Regions from separate parts of the Synechococcus sp. A15-62 genome, predicted to be linked through region 1. Evidence: predicted binding sites of a transcription regulator. Region 1 holds the regulator's gene; each other region holds the start of a gene.

Region 1 (3,202 bases):
CGTAGCCATAGGAGGAGCAACCGAAACTCAACACCGGTCTCAGCTTCTGCTCCGGATCCAGGTGACGGACTAGACCGCTCTGGAATGGCTCAATCATTCCCTGACCGGCCTGTTCAGTGATCCAGCGATCGCACTTGAGCATCAGAAACCTCGGCGCAACTCCGTGACTTGATCTGCCATCTCCACCACACCGGCGGGGATTGCAGGTCCAGTGATGATCACATCCATCGAAGCGGGCCGCTGCTCAAGGGCTGCAATCACATCCGCCTCATCCAGGTATCCGAAGGCCACGGCGAGGCCGATTTCATCCAGAACCAGCTGATCGAGATCTCCCTGAATCAGGTGCTGGCGACAGATGGACCAAACCGCAGCCACCGCCTCGGCGCCACCGGGATGCCCCGGTGAGGAGAGGCAGAGGGGCACTTCCGGACGGAGCCAGACAAGACCTCCGCAGAGCTGCACCCGTCCGGCCGGTCCCTGCTGAACGCCCCCTTTGAGGAACTGACTGATCAGAACACGACTGCCCAAGCCGGCAGCACGCATGGCCTGACTCAGAACACTGGCGAAACTGCCTCGGTAGGGCGCCGTATGCACTTGAAGCTGTCCTTCGGGGGCCACCAGATGCAGGGGTGGCGGATCAGATACAGGTGCTACGGGCCTGAGGCCCGCCCGCTGCAAAGCCTGCTGATCCTGATCCAGGGAGTTCTGGAGCGCTTGGGGATTGGCGAGGCTTGTGGTCATCACGGAAGCATCTGCCCGGGTACCCCCGGCGAGACCTTGAATGTAGCGGCGAGATCACATTCCACAAGGGGATTGACACCACCCATGGTGTTTGGACAGGGCAAGAACCAACCGCCTGCGAGGCTTGACGAACTGCACACCACCGATGAGCCAATCCCCTGAACACCGCACTGATGGCCGTCGCCCAGAGCAGTTGCGACCGTTCTCGGTGACTTGGAATCCCATGGGGTTTGCCCTGAGCTCCCTGGTGGTTCACACGGGCCGAACCGCTGTGCTCTGCAGCGTCTGCTTGGAGGACAAGGTTCCCCGCTGGCGGAAGGGAGAAGGGCTGGGATGGCTCAGCGCCGAATACCGGTTGCTGCCCGGGTCCACCCCACAGCGGCAATCACGGGAGCTGATGAAACTCTCGGGTCGCACCCAGGAGATTCAGCGGTTGATCGGGCGCAGCCTGCGCGCCGTGATCGACATGGAACGCCTGGGGGAGCGCACCTTGCTGATCGACTGCGACGTGATCCAGGCGGACGCCGGCACCCGGACGGCCTCGATCACCGGGGCTTGGCTCGCCCTGGACCAGGCCTGCCGATCGCTGGTGGAAAAGGGAGTGCTGGAGCAATCGCCGCTTGTCGATCAGGTGGCGGCCGTCTCCGTGGGCTTGGTGGATGGCCAGGCCTTGCTGGATCTGGACTACAGCGAAGACAGCCGAGCCGAGGTGGACTTGAACGTTGTGCAGGCCGGCGATGGCCGTCTTTTGGAAATCCAGGGAACTGCGGAGGGAGCACCCTTCAGCCGCAGCCAGCTCAATGAGCTGCTGGATTTGGCGGAGCCGGGATTGTCATCCCTGATGCAGGAACAACGCCAAGCCTTCACCGAGCACAGCAGAGTTACGTAATAACCGCTACATGGCGGCCACCGCCGGGTCCGTAATTTCGCTTCACCAGGGGGTTGTCATGACCAGTAGCCGAGGTTTCAGCCGATACGCCCCGCAGATGGTGGCTCCATCTCCCAGCGCAGAACCGGCCAACCGTTCTCTCCTGGAGATCATCCGAGATCTCGATGGCGCCAGCACTGAACTGGTGGATCGCAACAAGACCATTTTCTTCCCTGGGGATCCCGCAGAACGGGTGTATCTGATCCGCCGGGGGGCCGTTCGTCTGTCCCGCGTCTACGAGTCGGGGGAGGAAATCACCGTGGCCCTGCTCCGCGAAAACAGCCTCTTCGGTGTGCTGTCACTGCTGACCGGCCAACGGTCTGATCGCTTTTACCACGCTGTGGCCTTCACCAGGGTCGAGATGGTGACGGCACCGGCGACCTCCGTGAAGGCCGCCATCGAAGCCGACACCAGCGTTGGACTGCGCCTGCTGCAGGGTCTCTCCAGTCGGATTCTGCAGACCGAAACGATGATTGAAACCCTCACCCATCGGGACATGTCGTCCCGGCTGGTGAGCTTCCTGCTGGTGCTGTGCAGGGATTTCGGCGTGGCGGATGAGCTGGGCATCACCATCGACCTGCGCCTGTCCCATCAAGCCATCGCTGAAGCAATTGGCTCAACACGCGTCACAATCACGCGTCTGCTGGGAGACTTGCGTCAATCCGGTCTGGTTCAGATTGACCGCAAGAAAATCACCGTTCTGGATCCGATCGCTCTGGCCAAACGCTTCAGCTAGTCCGGCCATCGCCCCACACGTGCAGCCATGAGCGGCTGGGCACTGATTCTGGTTCTGCTGGTGCTCGGGGGCGTGCTGTCGACCCTGGGTGATCGTCTGGGTAGCCGCGTTGGCAAGGCGCGACTGAGTTTGTTCAAGATGCGCCCAAGGCGCACCGCCGTTCTGATCACGGTTCTGACCGGCAGCCTGATCAGTGCGCTTTCACTTGGCCTGATGCTGCTAGTGAGCCGACAGCTGCGGGTGGGCCTGTTTGAGCTGGATGCCCTGCAGGAGAAGCTCCAGGACAGCCGGCGACAGCTCAAGGCAGCCGAGCGCGAACGGGACAAGACCCAAACGGAAACCAGGCGGATCGCCATTGAGCTAAAGCAAGCGCAGCAGCGGGCCAACACCCTGCGCCTTGAACTGGCTCCTCTTCAGAACGAGCGGGCCCAACTTGTAGCTGAACGTGAGCGCCTCAGCCAGGACATCGCCTCCCGCGATGCGGACATTCAACGCACGGAAGCCGAACTCAACAGCGTTCGCAGCCGTATCCGTGCCGGGGAGCAGGAACTCAAACAACTGGAACGCAATCTGGTCGCCCTGAGGCGTGGATCGGTGGTGATCAGCAGCGGCCAGACCTTGGCGAGAGCAACGGTTCGACTCGAGGCTCCGGACCAGGCCAAACAAGCCGTCGACAGGCTGTTGCAGGAGGCCAATCTCAACGCCTACGGGAAAGTGAGGCCTGGCGAAGCGCCCGAACGCCAGTTGATCCGCGTTCCTCGCAGCGACGTAGAACGCCTGCAAAACATCATCCGCAA
Region 2 (3,202 bases), 980 kb from region 1:
AGCAGGCGATGGCCCTGTTCTACGAGCGTTGGCAAGACAAGCCCGTGATCCTGGATGCCTGGTTTGCAATGGAGGCATCAGCCCCCAGATCCAACGCCTTGGAGCGGGTTCAACAGCTGTTGGACCATCCGCGCTTCGATCCCCTTGCGCCCAATTCCCTTCGCGCTGTTCTCGGTGGATTCACCGCCAATGTTCAGGCATTTCATGCCGCCGATGGCAGTGGTTACCGATTCATGGCGGAGCAGATTGCAGCGGTCGATTCCCGCAATCCGATCACCGCGTCACGGATGGTCAAGGTGTTCAGCCGCTGCGCCAGTTACGGCCCCGAGCGACAAACGGTCATGCGTCAGGCCATCGACCAATTGGCTGCCAAGCCCTTGTCGGCGAACACGGCCGAGGTGGTGCAGCTGCTCACGACGTGACCACCACCAGCACGATCACCGCGATCAGCAGGATCACCAGCCAGCGCTTTGTGTTGTTGCGCCGGCTGGTGCGCGGTGTAGACCGCACGGCTCGGCTTCCGGCCGCAAGGCCACAGTTCTGACAGACCAGTCGACCGGCCATGGATCGGTCGGCACGAAACCGGCGGCTTCCGCAGTTCTGGCAGATCGTGACGGCCAAAATCTTTTGCCCAGCGTTTCACCAGCTTGCCTGGAGTTCGTTGGTGAGTCAGTCAGACGACAGCCCGTCAGTCCCGATCCCAGCGGTCGCAGCCGGCTTTGGCGCGTTGGCGCTTGGTGCGACGGTAGCTCTCGTTCTGTTGGGCCAGAGCTTCACTGGCGGCAGCAACGGCAGTGCTGTCATTGCCTTCCGCAATGATCAACCGATTGACCGCCATGGCGTTGCCCAGGCGATTCAGCACCTGATCGATCAAGCGACACTGATCAAATTCGGCGCGCCCCGCGGACGGAATTCCCACCAGGACCAAGGTCCAACACGCAGCACGCCAACCTTTCATCAATCAGCTCATGGGCTGTAGGTGATGGTGTACTGATAGCGGCTGCTGGCTCCCACATCAATGCTTTTGCAGTGTGTGTCGGTGATCGTTGCCCCTTTTGGGATCACCCGCATCGCCTCGGCAGTGGCGAACTGCTCGGAAGGTCCTTGGGCTGTGGCCCGTTTGCCGCCCGCAAGGGCCGTGGATGCCAAAAGGAGGCTGGCCATCAACAGAGCCGCATGCCGCATCTTTGGCGCCCGATGGAAGTACTTCTTCCTTCGGTTTACACAGAGCGAGGCCAGCTGACAGCCGTATTGATTTCATCAGGCACTGTGCTCAGCAGCTACTGCGTTCAACAGCCGCCCCGGCACCAGCGTTGGCGTCGCGGTTTTGGTTCAGCCCTGGCTTCGCCGGTTTGTTTGATGTCCGGCACTGGAGGTGGCGGCAACAACACTGCGGGCTGGACGGGAAGAAGGCGTGATCCCCATGAGGCATCAAAGGGGACCACCACCAGGGGGATCGGTTCCGCACTCTTTGCCGGCAAGGCCAATGCGCTGGCTGCGATCAGGACTGTGATCAGAAGTCTCATCACGCCATTTTGCCGGCCAAGCCCAAGGCTTCTCAGGCTTTGGAGTAAGAGACGCCGCGGTAGGTCAGAGCAACAGAATTGCGAACGGCTTGGATTTGCTCAGCGCGATAGCTTTTACCCATGTATTTCAGTTGAACTGTTGGCCTCATAGATACTGCTTCCGTTTTTGCGTATTTGTTGCCCCGGAAAGTGAGTTCCATCGGTTAATTAGGGAAGAATAAAAAAAACTTTTTAGGTTTTACGGTCGATACAAAAGATTCGCAAGGTTCCACTGGATACCTTGTTCTTTAGTGATTGTTAAAGTCGCGTCGGCTTGATACAAGTTCTGCTCTCTGCCCTTGCCCTGAGAGGAAATGGGTTTTGATGCAGTTTACGCAATCTTGTTTTGGTTGTTGTGAAGTGGTTGAAATATTTTGTCGATGTTGCTTGTGCCGTTGAACTTCTTTGATTGATTTATTCAGTCTTGAGGCTTGGAGCGTTCTTCTGTTTGCGCTTTGCTGCAGCGTTGGCAAGCAGAAATTCTGTCCTTGTGGTGTTCCGGTAGCGTTAGCCGGAATGGATCCACATCAAATTCGTAGCCGCAGGAGCAGCGGGCATGGAACTTCAGTTTCTTGGCTTTTTTGAGTCGCTTTAAGAGCGTCACGTTGCCAAAAACTTGCTCTGGTTTGAAGCGCTCCAGCTTCGTGCGTTCCTCCGGGGCATGCTTGACCCGGGCCTTGTGCAGGGCGTTGCGCACGGAGTTTTCGCTGCCTTTGCCCAGGATCTTGGGGATCTGGAGGATCGATCGCCCTTCCTGCAGATAGAGACGCTTGATTTCCTCGATCTCGGCACTTGTGAAGCCAGATTTCTTGCCCACCTGCCTCCTTCCTCTGGTTTGAGTCTCTCAGGCGGCGCTCAAGCGCCATCCACGTTCTCGGCTGTGGAATGTCAGCCTGTCGGGATGATTCCCTTAGAACCACTGCTGCAACGGCTGGCCGGAGTTGCCGGCATGGAAAGCGGCTGCAAGCGCCTTGTTGTTGTGTTGGGCCAGTTGGGGGATTTCGACTCGATCGAATACGCCCAGGCGCTGGTGCCAAGGCTTCCCCAGTTGGCAGCAGCAGGGGTCAAGGTTCAGCTGTTCGGCATTGGCAATGCCGCCAGCGCTGAGCGCTTCGCAGCTTTCACTGGGTTTCCCCTGCGGCAGCTGATTGCTGATCCATCACCGCTGTTGCATCAGGCCCTGGGGTTGGAGGCCGGCTTGAAGCTTCCCGGTGGTCCCTGGCCTGGTTTTCTGCTGATGTGCGCTGGTGTGGGTTCGCCGGGCACCCTGAGCGAGGTGCTGCGCGGCTACACCGGAGATCGCTCCGCTGCCCAGATCTTCGACGACGAGGAGTGGGTTGAAGCGTTTCCTCTGCCGCGCTTCCGGGGTGCTCTGTTTCGCCGGGCCGGTGGTGCGGGATTTCAGCGACCGTTCGAGCTCGCCACCAAGCGTCTGCGCAATATGAATGAAGTGCTCCGCAACTGGCGCACGTATGTGCCCTGTGACGACCACATCACCCAGCGCGGCGCCACCGTGCTGCTCGATGCCGATGACAGCGTGATCTACTGCCACCGCGATCAAAGCCTGCTCGGCTACTCCGCCACCATGGAATGCCCCTTGGCGTTTCTGGACGCGGTTCTGTCTTAGGGCTGAGCTC
Region 3 (3,202 bases), 340 kb from region 1:
CCCAGGATCTGGAAGAAGGCACTGTTGGAAGCCGCGATCACCTCGGGGGTGGGCTCGCCGCCGCCGCCCATCCACATCGGCAGGAGGCTGAAGATGGTCAGGTAGGTCACAGCGCCAACGTTGCCGTAGGCACCCACCAGGCCGGCCACCTGACCGGTGACGCGACGCTTCACCAGGGGCACCAGCGCGAAGGTGGCGCCTTCACCGGACTGCACGAAGAAGGAGGCGAGCATGGTGATCACCACGGCAACGGCAATGCCGGTGGTACCGGTGAAGGTGCCGGGCTTGATCATGCTCATCACCAGGTAGCCCACGCCGAGTCCGGCGGTGAGGAAGCCCATGGTGTTCTTGCGGCTGCCGACGCGGTCGGAGATAAGACCGCCAGCAGGACGGGCGACCAGGTTCACGAAAGCGAAGCAGGACGCCAGGATTCCGGCGGTGGCCTTCGGCAGATCGAAGGTGGTTTCAAAGAAGGTGGGCAGCATCGAAACCACGGCCAGTTCGGAGCCGAAGTTCACGATGTAGGTGAGCTCGAGGATCGCCACCTGGCGGAACTCATAGCGATCTTCCTTGGGATAAACCTTGTTGCCGAGGATCAGGTCGCGGTTGGTGCGGATGATTCCCCAGGTCTGGAAGGCAAACCAGACGGCGACGGCGCCGAGGGCCAGGGGGTAGGTGCTTGCGGTGAGGAAGCCCACCTTGGTCAGGCGCCAGCAGAGCACGCAGAGGATGGCTGCGAAGGGCACGTTCATGCCCAGCAGGCCCCAGAAGTCGCGCATCGAGGTGACTTCCAGACCTGCGGTTTTCGCAGGGCGCTGATACGTCTTGCCGGGGGGGGTGTCGGTGACGTTGAAGAAGTAGAAGCAGCCGTAGACGGCGGAGACGATGCCGGTCAGAGCGATCGCACCGCGCCAGTTCAGAACAGCGCCAGTGGGCAGTTCGAAGCCGCCGGAGAAGGAGAGGAAGCCAGCGAGGGCCACCATGGTCAGGGCGGAGAAGGCGGAGCCGAAGTTGCCCCAGCCGCCATAGATGCCTTCAGCCAGGCCGATTTCCTTGGGCGGGAACCACTCGGCCACCATGCGGATGCCGATCACGAAGCCGGCGCCAACGATGGAGAGCAGCAGACGGGCCACCACCAGCTGGTTGAAGTCCTGAGCGGACGCAAACAGCAGGCAGGGAATCGCCGAGAACACCAGGATCGAGGAGTAGGTGATCCGGGGTCCGAATTTGTCCAGGAGCATGCCGATCAGCACGCGCGCCGGAATGGTGAGGGCCACGTTGCAGATGGCCACGGTGCGGATCTGACCAACGGTCAGACCCAGGTCCGCTTTCACGGTGGTGGCCAGAGGGGCCAGGTTGAACCAGACCACGAAGGTCAGGAAGAAGGCGATCCAGGTCAGGTGAAGGGTTCGGTACCTGCCCTGGAACGACCAAAGGTCGCCAAGCATTGAGGAAAAGAGAAGGAACCTCGGGCTTCAAAAGGAAAGGTGCCCGGGGATGGCAAAACGGTCGAAAAGAGAATCCGTTTAACCCGCGCAGTTAATCAATTCGCCGACCCCTTGTTTGGTCAGATTGGTTACCGATTTGTGTTTTTGTGTTTCCGGGCAAACATCAATGGGGCTGATTGATCGGATCAGGTGATCTTGTGCCGCAGCGGTTTGGTAGCGGTTGCAACTTTTGTGGGTTGTTGGACTTTGCTGGTGCAGATTGTTGGTCGACGATGTGAATCAAGGCTTGCGGGTTTGTGTGCTCAGTGGCGGAAGCAGCCGTCGCATGGGGCGTGACAAGGCCCTCTTGCCGCACCCCTGCGGTGGTGTCTGGCTCACGGCCCTGGTTGACCAGCTGTTGCCGCTGGGTCATCCGGTGCAGGTGTTGAGTCGTCATCCCGTGCACGCAGAGCTGCTGGCCCACCGGCCCGGATGTTCCGTGGTGCTGGAGTCCCCTCCCTGGAATGGCCCCCTGCAGGCGCTGGCCAGGCTGTTGCCGTCTCAGCCTGGGGAGGCCTTGTTGGTGCTGCCGGTGGACATGCCGCGTTTGCGCACGGCCGTTGTCCAGCAGCTGATCGCAGCCTGGAATCGTGCCCCGGAGCAAGCAGCGGTGGCCCATGACGGGCAACGGCTGCAGCCGTTGCTGGCGGTGATCCCCTCCGGTTCTCCCTTCCGCTCCTGCCTTGATCAGCAACTGCAACGCGGAGAGTTGCGCTGGATGGATTGGTTGACCTGCGTTCCCCATCAGGCGGTGCGCTTGCCTGCAGAGGCGTTGGTGAATGCCAATTGCCCCGCAGATCTGGCAGCGTTGGAGGGATGAGCACGTCGCTGCCGCTTGCGGACCGCCTCAACCGGCCCATCGGGGTGCTGCGGTTGTCGCTCACGGCCCGCTGCAATCTCGCCTGTCCGTACTGCTGTCCGGATGTGGAGGAGCCCCCTGGCCTGCTCACCCTTGAGCAGCAGATTCGCGTGATTCGTGTGGCCACGCGCCTGGGAGTACAGACGTTGCGGCTCACCGGTGGAGAGCCGTTGTTGAGTCGGCGTTTGTTGCCTTTGCTGGAGGCGGTGGCGCAGACCCGGCGGGATCGTTCGGATCCGATGGCTGGTTTGCAGGCCGTGGCGCTCACCAGCAACGGGGTGCTGTTGTCGGAACCGATGGCGCGGGCGTTGCGTGCCGCAGGGCTGGATCGCATCACCATCAGCCTGGATGCGGCGGAAGGGGAAGCAGCGGCGCGCATGGCTGGTCTCCAGGGTGGTGCCGTGGCTGGTGAACGCCTGGTGCGCCAGGTGCAGGACGGCATTGCGGCGGCCTGCGCCGCTGGCTTTGACCCCTCACGCGGTGAGCTCAAACTCAATGCCGTGATCCAACGGGGGATCAATGACGATCAGCTGTTGCCTTTGGCCGCTTTGGCGCGGCAGCAGGGGATGGAGCTGCGTTTGATCGAATACATGGATGTGGGCAACCGCAACCAGTGGACGCTGGACCAGGTGCTGCCGGCGGCGCAGATGGTGGAGCGCATTCACGCCCGTTGGCCTCTTGAACCGCTGGGTCGACCGCGGGGTGGCACGGCCCGGCGTTGGCGCTATGGCGATGGTGCCGGATCCATCGGTGTGATTGCCTCCATCAGTGAGCCGTTCTGCGGGGATTGCAACCGCTTGCGTGTCACCGCTGATGGGCAGGCATTCACCTGCCTGTTCTCCGCTGAAGGCACCGA
Region 4 (3,202 bases), 360 kb from region 1:
GAAGACTCCGCTCGCAACGACAACCACCGGCTCAAGCGCTACATCGCCAAGGTGACGATCAACCCGGCGTTGGCCCACGGCATCAGCAGCGAAGTGGGGTCGATCGAAACCGGCAAGCTCGCCGATCTGGTGCTGTGGAAGCCGGGCTTCTTCGGCATTCGCCCGGAACTGGTGGTGAAGGGCGGTTCGATCGTCTGGGCCCAGATGGGCGATGCCAACGCCTCGATTCCCACCCCAGGCCCGGTGCACGGCCGGCCGATGTTCGGCGCCTTCGGCAAGGCGCTGGCGCCCAGTTGTCTCACCTTCGTGAGCGAAGCGGCGATGGATGCCGACATCCAACGCCAACTGGGCCTGGAACGCACCTGCATGGCGGTGAAGGAGACCCGGAGCGTGGGCAAGAGCGCCCTCAAGCTGAATTCAGCGCTGCCCAAGGTGAGTGTGGACCCGCAGACCTATGAGGTGTTCGCCGACGGTGAACTGCTCACCTGTGAGCCCGCCGAGGTGCTGCCCCTCGCCCAGCGCTACCTGCTGCTTTGAGCCCCACGCTGCTGGTGGTCCAACATGTTGACCACGAAAACGCCGCACTGGTGGGAGAACTGGCGCTGCAACGGGGCCTGACACTCAAAATCCTGAGGCCCGACCGGGGCGACCCACTGCCGGACCCCAGGACATGTGCGAACAGCATCGCCCTTGTGCTCGGTGGCCCGATGAGCGTCAACGATCGCGAGCAACCATGCATGGACTGGTTGCGGCAGGAACTGGACTGGTTGAGGGCCTGGCACCAGCAACGCCGACCGGTGCTGGGCATCTGCCTGGGGGCACAGCTCCTGGCTGTGGCTGCAGGAGGCAGCGTGCAACCGCTGCAGGTGGGAGCACCACCACAGCAGCTGAAGGAACTGGGCCTCGGCGCGATTCACTGGGTCGCAAATCCCAGTGATGAGGCCCTGCTCAAGGGGCAACCAAGCAGCACTCTGGTGCTGCATTGGCATGGCGATCGCATCCAACTGCCGACTGATGCAACCCTGCTGGGTTCGTCGCTGCACTGCGCCGAACAGGTGTTTCGACTCGGAGCCCATGCCATTGGCCTGCAATGCCACCTCGAGATCGACGGCGATGCGCTTGAACGCTGGATCGCCAACGACCACGACTACGTGGTGAGCGCCCTTGGAGCTGAAGGACCCGGTCGCCTGACCCGGGACTGGCGCAAGCTGGGCGCCACGCTCCAGGAACAAGGCCGAAACTTCTTCAATGCTGTGCTCGATCAACTGATTGAGATCAGCCAGGCCGACTAATTCCTACGGACAAAAATAAACAAAACCAAAAACTTTTCTGAAGAGGTATCAACCTGAACACCACTTCGGGATTTACAGGAGCTTGAATATTTCTGTAGCAACAGCTACCGATCGTTCACTTCGCATCGCGCGAAGCGCAGTTCGCCTCAGGCCATGGAACGGGGACCTGAGCTTGCTTCGAGGACCATCCAATGACCACCCTTCTCTACCGCGGGCATCAGTACCAGCAAAACAACGCCACTCAGGGCAAGCCCGGGGTGCAGCTCGTTTACCGCCGCAACGTGTACCAAGCCCGCCAGATCAACAACCATCGCACTCCGGTGCAGCTCGTTTACCGCGGCGTGGGCTACACGCGCTAGGCCAACTTCTCAATCCGTAGCAACTCGAACATTCCAGTTCCGAGAACTGAGGCGTAATAGATCCAGCTTCAGCAACGACGTTGGATCTCATCGCTTCTCGCCTCGACCAAGGCCTCGTGCAGGTGAATCCCTCCAGCGTGCACGGCGTTTTCTGGCTGCAGACCCACTTTCCGTCTCAGGAATGGGATGCCCTGCTGTCTGGGCAGGCTGCCTTTGGCATGGACTGCATCGATGACTTGATCACCGATGCACGTCAGGCCGGCCTGAACGTGGAGTGGGAAGCATCCGTCCCCAGCTGAACACTCCGGAAATGAATTCCCTTAAAGCCCTGCACACGGCTGTGTTGCAGGGCTTTTTTAGTGGCGTGACCGATGGTGAATGCTCAAGCCACCAAACGGTTGAGCATCGGCAACTCAGACAGTTCATCCCTCCACTCCTGGGCCCAGAGGGCCTGACTGCGCTCATACACCTCCATCAACTGCTCCACGGCGCGCTCGTGAAAATCAACGCGCAGATCCAACAGCGGGAAAGCCGCTTCGCCGCTCACCTGCACCGCCGCTGACGTGCAGAAGGGAGAACGATGGTCACCGCCGGACGCTTCCCCGGCCAGCAGAGCCAGCATCAGGCGGCGGCCTAGTTTCAAGCTGGGGTCACTGGTGAGAAAGGCCTGCTCCATGGCTGCCAGCACGCCCTCATCCACCAAGCAATTGCCGGCAACAGACAGATCACGCTGATGGCGATGCCCTGCCCAAGGGCCGCAATCCTGCCCCGTCCAACAGGCCGTACGACCGTCCAGATCGATCAGGTGAAACTGACGCCGGTTACGGTGCTGATCATCCGCAAGAAGGCTGGCCAGAACGCTCTCAGCATCCGAACTCTGCTCCAGGCGCTCAAGGCCACAAATCCCCAGATACGGATTGGTGTGGGCCTGGGTGGCGACGGCACCAACCCCGGCGCGGATGTGAGGCACGGTGGACCCAACAGCCAGATGACAGGTGGCAACCGCCACGCCGAAGCGACCGTTGCTGGGATCACGGGCCAGGATCGAAAAAGTCACGGCAGCTGACGGTCGAGCCGCAGCAACGTTTCCAGCAGCACCGAGGTGCCCGCCCAGCACTGCTCGTCACTGGTGAACTCTGCAGCGGAATGACTCAGGCCGCCCCGGCTGGGCACAAAGATCATGCCCATCGGCCAACGGCGGCCAACCTCCTGCGCGTCGTGGCTGGCGCGACTGGGGAGATGGCTGTGAGACAAGCCGAGATCGGCCGCGGCCTCCGCGATCGTGGCCATCACCACAGCATCAGCAGGGGTGGGATCAACACTGAACTGGGGATCCACCGCGATCGGACAGCCCGTTTCAGCACCGATGTTCTCCACCTGCTGCATCAACTCCTCCACCAATTGATCGAGAACGGCCGGATCCACATCCCTGAGGTCAACCGTCAGGGCGACAGCACCAGGAACAACGTTGGCGGCATTGGGCCAAACCTCCAGTCGGCCCACCGTCGCCACAGGATCTCCGGGATGACGGGAGGCCATGGCCTCAACGGC

What was found. The regulator NtcA, encoded in region 1, controls nitrogen genes in cyanobacteria. The targets are predictions, from matches to a motif close to GTANCNNNNGNTAC.
Region 2: the regulator NtcA is predicted to act here: its motif matches at 1,792-1,805, upstream of SynA1562_RS13155 (DUF4278 domain-containing protein).
Region 3: the regulator NtcA is predicted to act here: its motif matches at 1,662-1,675, upstream of SynA1562_RS12640 (molybdenum cofactor guanylyltransferase).
Region 4: the regulator NtcA is predicted to act here: its motif matches at 1,387-1,400, upstream of SynA1562_RS12575 (DUF4278 domain-containing protein).

Annotation. Positions count from the first base shown of each region.
Region 1 is NZ_CP047950.1:280,602-283,803, reverse strand. It holds gene dcd (dCTP deaminase) at 1-142, opposite strand, end outside; gene SynA1562_RS01390 (cob(I)yrinic acid a,c-diamide adenosyltransferase) at 142-741, opposite strand; gene rph (ribonuclease PH) at 887-1,630, shown strand; gene ntcA (global nitrogen regulator NtcA) at 1,689-2,405, shown strand; gene SynA1562_RS01375 (DUF3084 domain-containing protein) at 2,433-3,202, shown strand, end outside.
Region 2 is NZ_CP047950.1:1,592,592-1,595,793, reverse strand. It holds gene pepN (aminopeptidase N) at 1-422, shown strand, start outside; gene SynA1562_RS09220 (transcriptional regulator) at 412-621, opposite strand; gene SynA1562_RS09215 (hypothetical protein) at 689-919, opposite strand; gene SynA1562_RS09210 (hypothetical protein) at 967-1,164, opposite strand; gene SynA1562_RS09205 (hypothetical protein) at 1,290-1,526, opposite strand; gene SynA1562_RS13155 (DUF4278 domain-containing protein) at 1,559-1,726, opposite strand; gene SynA1562_RS09195 (hypothetical protein) at 1,984-2,382, opposite strand; gene SynA1562_RS09190 (peroxiredoxin-like family protein) at 2,467-3,192, shown strand.
Region 3 is NZ_CP047950.1:2,232,265-2,235,466, reverse strand. It holds gene SynA1562_RS12645 (NarK family nitrate/nitrite MFS transporter) at 1-1,448, opposite strand, end outside; gene SynA1562_RS12640 (molybdenum cofactor guanylyltransferase) at 1,711-2,307, shown strand; gene moaA (GTP 3',8-cyclase MoaA) at 2,304-3,202, shown strand, end outside.
Region 4 is NZ_CP047950.1:2,218,932-2,222,133, forward strand. It holds gene ureC (urease subunit alpha) at 1-537, shown strand, start outside; gene SynA1562_RS12570 (type 1 glutamine amidotransferase) at 552-1,292, shown strand; gene SynA1562_RS12575 (DUF4278 domain-containing protein) at 1,484-1,651, shown strand; gene SynA1562_RS12580 (hypothetical protein) at 1,732-1,950, shown strand; gene SynA1562_RS12585 (DUF1028 domain-containing protein) at 2,034-2,708, opposite strand; gene SynA1562_RS12590 (Zn-dependent hydrolase) at 2,705-3,202, opposite strand, start outside.